2 regions of the Diaphorobacter sp. JS3050 genome follow, and region 2 is predicted to be linked to the other one. Evidence: riboswitches for the same ligand, from Rfam matches in the RefSeq annotation. Region 2 holds a riboswitch; the other holds the start of a gene.

Region 1 (4,370 bases), 1.1 Mb from region 2:
GTGGAGGCGGGCGACCACCCGCTGCATGCGCACAGCCTGATGACGGGCCAGATCCGCTTGCTGGGCCAGGGCACGGCCAGCCTGGCCCTTGCGGCCACCTTGCGCGACAGGGAGCTGAAGCAGATTTACGAGCGCCGCTGCCTCGACTACGAGGCCGCGGGCATCACGCAGGACCGCCTGTGGCAGATGGTGGCGTTCACGCGCAAGCTCCAGCATTCGGAAAGCGAGAACCTCTTGACGACGGGCGCCGTGGGCATCGGTGTCGCCATCCGTGTCCAGGCCGACCACGTCGCCGCCATCAGCGTGGCGACCCATGCGTCGAGAATGACGGACGAACACAAGGAAGCCGCCCTCCGGGTCCTGGAGGAGGAACTGCAGACGCCGGCGATACGCCTATTCGGATACTGAGCAGCAAGGGGCGGGCCTGCCAACTAAAATCTCGCTTCTATGCTCCAGCAACGCACCATCAAGACCCTGACCCGCGCCGTCGGCGTGGGGCTGCACAGCGGCCAGCGGGTCGAGTTGACGCTGCGCCCAGCCCAGCCGGACACGGGCATCGTGTTCCGCCGCGTGGACCTGCCCGAGCCGGTGGACATCCCCATCACCGCCACGGCCGTGGTCGATACGCGCATGGCCTCCACCATCGGCGCGGGCGGGGCCAAGGTGCACACGGTGGAGCACCTCATGTCGGCCTGCGCCGGCCTGGGGCTGGACAACCTGTACATCGACATCACGGCCGAGGAGGTGCCCATCCTCGACGGCTCCTCGGCGTCCTTCGTGTTCCTGCTGCAGAGCGCGGGCGTCGAGTTGCAGAACGCCCCCAAGCGCTTCATCCGCGTCACGCGCCCCGTCGAGGTGCGCGAGGGCGAGGGGCACAACCTCAAGTGGGCGCGCCTGGAGCCCTACCACGGCTTCAAGCTGCGCTTCGAGATCGATTTCGCCCACCCCGCCGTCGATTCCACGGGGCAGAGCGTGGAGTTCGACCTTGGGAGCGGCAACTACGCGCGCGACATCGCCCGCGCGCGCACCTTCGGCTTCACCAAGGACGTGGAGATGCTGCGCACCAGCGGCCTGGCGCTGGGCGGGGGGCTGGACAACGCCATCGTCATGGACGACTACAAGGTGCTCAACGCCGACGGCCTGCGCTACGACGACGAGTTCGCCAAGCACAAGATCCTGGACGCCATGGGCGACCTGTACCTCGTGGGCAAGCCGCTGCTGGCGGCCTACAGCGCCTTCCGCTCGGGCCACGGCATGAACAACCAGCTGCTGCGCGCGTTGCTGGCCCAGCCCGACGCCTGGGAGGTCGTGAGCTTCGACAACGAGCGCCAGGCGCCCACGGGCTTCGCCCAGCCGGCGCGCGCCTGGTAGCGGGCCGCCATGCTGCTCTTTCGCTGGGCCGTCATGCTGCTGCTGCTCGTGGCGGCCGTGTCGTTCGCCTTCTTCGCGGCCACGGGCCAGCAGCGCTACAAGCGCTTCGGGCTCGTGACCGTCAAGTGGACCGTCATCGCGGCGTCCATGTTCTTCCTGGTGCTGATCCTCGAGCGTCTGCTGTAAGGCACCTTGCTGGCGGTCAAGTCGCCTATACTCGGCCCCGCTCCGGGGTGCACGTAACGGCGTGCTGAGATGGCGGACCTGACCGCCGGAACCGCGAACTTGATCTGGTTCATGCCAGCGTAAGAAGAGCTGCAGTCGGATAGGGGGAAACGGGTACACCCGCAAGAAGGGTCGTGCTCCGTCCGTCCATCCGATCGATAGCGGAGCAATTCCATCCATCCCGCCGATGAAGGAGCTGCCCGCCATGAATGCCCCCGACAAGTTCGCCAGCCTGCTTGCGCTCACGCGCGAACCCTTTCCCGCTTCCACCAAGTCCTACCTCGCCGGCAGCCAGCCCGGGCTGCGCGTGCCGGTGCGCGACATTCAGCTCACCAACGGCGAAGTGGTGAGCGTGTACGACACGTCCGGCCCCTATACCGATCCTGCCGTGCAGATCGACGTGCGCAAGGGCCTGGCGAGCGTGCGGGGCGAATGGATTGCCGCGCGCGGCGACACCGAGGGCTATGAGGGTCGCGTGCGCAAGGCGCTGGACGACGGCCAGAAGGCCGAGGATGGCGACCGACTGGCCCAGCTGCGCGCCGAGGCTGCGGCGCTGCAGCGCCAGCCGCTGCGCGCCAGGAGCGGCGCCAACGTCACGCAGATGCACTACGCGAAGAAGGGCATCGTCACTCCCGAGATGGAATACGTGGCCTTGCGCGAGAACGGTCGCCGTGAGTGGATGCAGCAGTACATGCAGGACGGCGCACGCGAGCAGCGCCTGGCCGGCAACCCGCTGGGTGCGAGCATCCCGAAAATCATCACGCCCGAGTTCGTGCGCGACGAGGTCGCCCGTGGCCGCGCCATCATTCCCGCCAACATCAACCACCCCGAAGTGGAGCCCATGGCCATCGGGCGCAACTTCAAGGTGAAGATCAACGCCAACATCGGCAACTCCGCCGTCACGTCGAGCATCGAGGAAGAGGTGGAGAAGCTCGTCTGGGCCATCCGCTGGGGCGCCGACAACGTGATGGACCTGTCCACCGGCAAGAACATCCACACCACGCGCGACTGGATCGTGCGCAACTCGCCCGTGCCCATCGGCACGGTGCCTATCTACCAGGCGCTGGAAAAGGTCGGTGGCATTGCCGAGGACCTGACCTGGGAGATCTTCCGCGACACGCTGGTCGAGCAGGCCGAGCAGGGCGTGGACTATTTCACCATCCACGCGGGCGTGCGCCTGGCCTACATCCAGCTCACCGCCGCGCGCCGCACGGGCATCGTGTCCCGTGGCGGCTCCATCATGGCCAAGTGGTGCATGGCGCACCACAAGGAGAGCTTCCTCTACACGCACTTCGAGGACATTTGCGACATCATGAAGGCGTACGATGTGTCGTTCAGCCTGGGTGATGGCCTGCGTCCGGGCTGCGCCTCGGACGCCAACGACGAAGCACAGTTTGCCGAGCTGCACACGCTGGGCGAGCTGACGCAGATTGCCTGGAAGCACGACGTGCAGACCATGATCGAAGGCCCCGGCCACGTGCCCATGCACATGATCCAGTCCAACATGACGGAGCAGCTCAAGACCTGCCACGAGGCGCCGTTCTACACCCTGGGCCCGCTGACCATTGACATCGCTCCCGGCTACGACCACATCGCCAGCGCCATCGGTGCCGCCATGATCGGCTGGATGGGCACGGCCATGCTGTGCTACGTGACGCCCAAGGAGCACCTGGGCCTGCCCGACCGCGACGATGTCAAGCAGGGCATCATTGCCTACAAGATCGCGGCCCACGCGGCAGACGTCGCCAAGGGGCATCCGGGTGCCCGTGCGCGCGACGACGCGCTGAGCCAGGCGCGGTTCGACTTCCGCTGGCAGGACCAGTTCAACCTGGGCCTGGACCCCGATACGGCCAAGGAGTACCACGACGAGACCCTGCCCAAGGACAGCGCCAAGGTGGCGCACTTCTGCTCCATGTGCGGGCCGAAGTTCTGCTCGATGAAGATCACGCAGGAAGTGCGCGAATTCGCCCAACAGGGCCTGCAGTCCAAGGCAGAGGAGTTCAACCGCACGGGCGGCGAGCTCTACGTGCCCATCCACCGCGCCGACTGACCCACGCAAAGCCGCCGGCCTGTCATGCCAGGCCGGCTCCAAGTGACCGTATCAGGCCGCGGCCAGCAGCCGGGTGGGCATGGGCGACGGCAGTGCGTGCGCCAGTTCACCCGGCAGGCGAAAGCGGCTGACCTGCGCCGCCAGCTCATGGGCCTGGCCGCGCAAGCTCTCGGTGGCGGCCGCGGACTCTTCCACCAGGGCCGCGTTCTGCTGGGTCATCTGGTCCAGCCGCGACAGCGCCGAGTGGATGGAGAGGATGTCCTGCTGCTGCGCATGGTGGCTGGAGCGTATGTCGGCCATCGTGCGCGCGGCGTCCTGGATGGCCGCCACCACCTGCTCCATGGTGCGCCCCGCATCAGCGGCCAGGGTGGCGCCGGCATCCACCTGCTGCACGGACGCCTGGATCAGCGCCTTGATCTCTCGCGCGGCCTCGGCCGAGCGGTTCGCCAGGCTGCGCACTTCGCTGGCCACTACCGCGAAACCGCGGCCCTGTTCGCCGGCACGTGCGGCTTCCACCGCGGCGTTCAACGCCAGGATGTTGGTCTGGAACGCGATCGAGTCGATCATGCCCGTGATGTCGCCGATCTGGTGCGCGCTGTGGGCCACTTGCTGCATGGTCTGCTCCATGCGCGTCACCACGTTGCTGCCTTCGTGCGCGGTGGCTGCCGCCTGTGCGGCGCGTGCCTCGGCATGCTCGGCGGTCTCGGCCGATTGTTGAACGGCG
Region 2 (4,370 bases):
GGCGCGCCCTGCGGCATGCGCGGGGCGCTATTGAAGCAGGAGCTTGCAGCGCGCGTTCTGCCTTGTTTCCAAATAGAAAACTGTCTCAGAATGGCTTGTATAGTGCGCTGGCAGCTATATTTTTCATAGCAATTGACGTTTCGGCCATCGGTTCGCGCCTGAAACGGCCGGAACTTCGCACGCGGGCGGCCCTCCACCTGGGGGTTGTCATCCCTCAGTTCCAACTCCAAGGAGATCACCCCGTGCCCTTCGCACTGCCCCTGCCGCATCGCATCCTGTCCAAAGCCCTGGCCGCCGCCACGCTGGCCCTGCCCCTGCTCATGCCCGCCGGCGTGCAGGCGCGCGATTTCGTCAGCATCAAGGGCAATGCGGTCAACGTACGCGAGAAGCCCAGCACCCGCTCGGCGACGCTGTGGGAGCTGGGCCGGGGCTATCCGCTGCAGGTGCAGCAGCGCAAGGGCCGGTGGCTCCAAGTGCGGGACTTCGAGGAGCCGCTCGGCTGGGTGTACGCGCCGCTGACCAGCAAGACGCCGCACCGCGTGGTGACGGCACGCGTCGCCAACCTGCGCGCCGGCCCCGGCCAGCAGCACAAGACCGTGGGCAAGCTGCAGCAGCATGAGGTGGTGCGCAGCCTGGGCCAGTCGGGCAGCTGGGCCCGGGTGCAGCGCGAAGACGGGCAAAAGGGCTGGGTGGCCCGGCGCCTGACCTGGGGCTGGTGATATTTCGGGTGCCGCGGCGGTGTGGGCCTGTGCGCGCGCGGTGCCCGGCGCTCCCTCAGCCGCCCGTTACTCGATCACACGCTGCGCCACCGGCGCATAGCCATGGTTGAGCGGCCCGTGGCCGTGGCCGGTGCGCACATCGGCCCCCGCAGCGATCGCGCCCAGAATGTACTGGCGGGCCAACCGCACCGCCTGCGCCAGCGGCTGGCCCAATGCGAGGTGCGCAGCGATCGCCGACGACAAGGTGCAGCCTGTGCCGTGGCCGTTGTGCGTGACGATGCGCGCAGCTTCCAGGCGGTGGCGCTCGTCGCCAGGCAGGGCCAGCACATCCACCACCCGGTCGCCCGGCAGATGCCCGCCCTTGAGCAGCACCGCGCGCGCGCCCAGCGCCAGCAGGTCGGTGGCGGCCGCGTCCAGCGCGCTTTCGTCGGCAATGGCGCGGCCCAGCAGCCAGCCGGCCTCGTCCAGGTTGGGGGTGACCACGGCGGCCAGCGGGAACAGCGCGCGCACCAGCGTGCCCACGGTCTCCTCGGCAATCAGCCGGTCGCCGCTGGTGGCGACCATCACCGGGTCCAGCACCACGTTGGGCAAGCCATGGCGAAGAATCGCGTCGGCCACCACCTGCACCACCTCGGGCGAATGCAGCATGCCGATCTTCACCGCGTCCACGCCGATGTCCTCGACCACGGCGTCGATCTGTGCGCGCAGCATCTCGGGCGGAATGCCGTGGATGCCCGTCACGCCGCGCGTGTTCTGCGCGGTGATGGCGGTGATCGCGGTCATGCCGTAGCAGCCCAGGGCGCTGAAGGTCTTCAGGTCGGCCTGTATGCCCGCGCCGCCGCCGCTGTCCGAGCCCGCGATGGTCAACACGCGCGCATAGCGCCGGCCACCGCCGGGCGTCTGTGTCTCTTGGTTCATGGCAAAAATTATCGGCCAAGCCGCAGCGCATTCAACGCAGCCGCGGCAACGCCAGAGCCTGCGCCACGTCAACAACAGGGGCACCACCCCTGTGCTGTAATGCCGGCCACGGACGAAACAGGGGTGTCCCCGCCGCACTAACAACGTGTTGACGAAAGCGGCAGGCGACTGAGAAATACCCTAAGCACCCGATCCAGGTCATGCTGGCGTGGGGAGTTTCAACAGCATCGGCGCGCCGCGCGCTCCCGTTTTGTCCTTTGGTTGTTTGGCCTGGCCTTTCATCACGGACACGATGCACACTTTCCCCACCCTTCGCTCCTCCTCCCGCGTCACCATCCTGGGCGCGGGCCTCATGGGCCGCCTGCTGGCCGTCGAACTCGCCCGCCAGGGCCACGCCGTTGAGGTGCACGAGGCAGGCACCCGTGCCGCCGAAGGCGCCGCAGCCTACGTGGCCGCCGCCATGGTGGCCCCCCTGGCCGAATCCATCGTGGCCGAGCCCGGCGTGGTGCGCATGGGCGTGCACTCGCTGGCGCGCTGGCCCGAGCTGCTGGCACCGCTGGCCGCACCGGTGTACTTCCAACATGACGGCACGCTGATCCTGTGGCACCGCCAGGATGCGCCCGAAGCCGCGCGCATGCGCCTGAAGTTCGAGCAGACCCAAGGCCTGGTGCCCGGGCTGCCGCGCATGCAGGCGCTGGACAGCGCTGGTGTGGCCGCACTGGAGCCCACGGCCGCACAGCGCTTCCACCAGGGCCTGTACCTGCCCGGCGAGGGCCAATTGGACAACCGCCAGGCCCTGGCCGCGCTGGCCGCCACCATGGACCAGTTGGGCGTGGTCACGCATTGGGGCAGCGCGCGCCAGCCGGCCGACTTCACTCCCGGCCAGGCCGGCCAGCCCGACTGGGTGCTGGACTGCCGAGGCCTGGGCGCGCGTGCGCAATGGCCGCAACTGCGCGGGCTGCGCGGCGAGGTGGTACGCCTGCACGCGCCCGACGTGACGCTGCAGCGCCCCACGCGCATCGTGCATCCCCGCTACCCGATCTACATCGCACCGAAGGAGAACCACGTGTTCGTCATCGGCGCGACCGAGATCGAATCCGACGACATGTCGCCCGCCAGCGTGCGCTCCACGCTGGAGCTGCTGAGCGCCGCCTACGCCGTACACCCGGGCTTTGCCGAGGCGCGTATCCTGGAGATCTCCACCCACTGCCGCCCCACCCTGCCCGACAACCTGCCCGCCGTGCGCGTGGTGCAGGATCGCGTGCTGGAGGTCAACGGTCTGTATCGCCACGGCTTCATGATCGCGCCGGCCATGCTCGATGTGGTCATGCAGGTGCTGAACACGGGACAATCCGAGCTCGCCCCTGAATTCGACCTCTCGCTGCAGCTCGACCGCGAAGCTGCGCTGCACACATGAACGTATTCATCAACCAAAACGCCGTGCAACTGCCCGATGGCGCCACCGTCGCCGACGCCGTGGCCCACCTGGCACCCCAGCCCCCGTTTGCCGTGGCCGTGAACCTGCAGTTCGTGCCCAGTGCCCGCTATGCCGCGCACGCCCTGCAGTCCGGCGACCAGATCGAAATCATTGCGCCGGTCACCGGCGGTTGAGCCTTTCACCCATGAACAGTCCTACCTCTTCCCCCGACACACTGGTGCTCTACGGCCAGGCGTTCCAGAGCCGCCTGCTGCTGGGCACCGCGCGCTATCCGTCCCCCGCCGTGCTGGAGGCCGCCGTGCAGCGCGCGCGGCCCGCGATGCTCACCGCATCGCTGCGCCGCCAGGGCAGCAACCCGGCCGAATCCGGCAGCAGCTTCTGGGAGTTGCTCAAGCGCCTGCAGGTGCCGGTGCTACCCAACACCGCCGGCTGCCATAGCCTGCAGGAAGCCATCACCACCGCCCATATGGCGCGTGAAGTCTTCGACACCCCCTGGATCAAGCTGGAGTTGATCGGCGACGACTACACGCTGCAGCCCGATACGCTGAACCTGGTGCAGGCAGCCGAGCAACTGGTCCGCGAAGGCTTCTACGTGCTGCCCTACTGCACTGAAGACCTGGTGCTGTGCCAGCGCCTGGTGGACGTGGGCTGCCAGGCCGTCATGCCGTGGGCGGCGCCCATCGGCACGGGCCGCGGCCCGGTGAATCCCTATGGCCTGCAGTTGCTGCGCGAGCGCCTGGACGTGCCGCTGCTCGTGGACGCCGGCCTCGGCCTGCCGTCCCACGCCTGCCAGGTGATGGAATGGGGTTACGACGGCGTACTGCTCAACACGGCCGTGGCCCTGGCGACCGACCCCGTGCAAATGGCCGGCGCCTTTGCCGATGCCGTGGCCGCAGGCCGCGCCGCCCGCATGGCCGGCGCGATGACACCGCAGGAGGCGGCGCAACCCAGCACGCCCGTGCTGGGCACGCCGTTCTGGCACCACGCGCAGGGCTGAGCATGCCGCAAGCCGCCGCGCCATTGCCTTCCGCAGCCGCCATGGAGCAAGCCATCCGCCAGCACCATGCGTCGGCGTTTGCGGACTTCCCGCCCCAGCCGATGCCGGCGACAACCGTGGAAGACCCCGTGTACCGCGCAGCCCTTGCGGCCTGCAGCGCCCTGGGTTTCATCGCCCATGACGCAGACTGCCTGGCCCGCGCCTGGGCTGCGCAGACGCGGCGCACCGGCCGCTTCGACCCGGCGCAGTGGCCCGACGAGCCCGCCGACTTCGGACTGCAGCCGCGCCCCCATGCGCA

What was found. Region 2 has a riboswitch for thiamine pyrophosphate ahead of HND92_RS11060 (FAD-dependent oxidoreductase). Riboswitches for the same ligand answer to the same signal wherever they lie in the genome.
Region 1: another riboswitch for thiamine pyrophosphate. It lies ahead of thiC (phosphomethylpyrimidine synthase ThiC); the one in region 2 lies ahead of HND92_RS11060 (FAD-dependent oxidoreductase).

The regions. Positions count from the first base shown of each region.
Region 1 is NZ_CP053553.1:3,415,864-3,420,233, reverse strand. It holds gene HND92_RS16350 (IclR family transcriptional regulator) at 1-408, shown strand, start outside; gene lpxC (UDP-3-O-acyl-N-acetylglucosamine deacetylase) at 448-1,371, shown strand; gene HND92_RS16340 (hypothetical protein) at 1,381-1,557, shown strand; TPP riboswitch at 1,591-1,700, shown strand; gene thiC (phosphomethylpyrimidine synthase ThiC) at 1,802-3,646, shown strand; gene HND92_RS16330 (methyl-accepting chemotaxis protein) at 3,698-4,370, opposite strand, start outside.
Region 2 is NZ_CP053553.1:2,297,468-2,301,837, forward strand. It holds gene HND92_RS11050 (SH3 domain-containing protein) at 321-719, shown strand; gene thiD (bifunctional hydroxymethylpyrimidine kinase/phosphomethylpyrimidine kinase) at 786-1,637, opposite strand; TPP riboswitch at 1,747-1,869, shown strand; gene HND92_RS11060 (FAD-dependent oxidoreductase) at 1,930-3,054, shown strand; gene thiS (sulfur carrier protein ThiS) at 3,051-3,248, shown strand; gene HND92_RS11070 (thiazole synthase) at 3,260-4,072, shown strand; gene HND92_RS11075 (thiamine phosphate synthase) at 4,075-4,370, shown strand, end outside.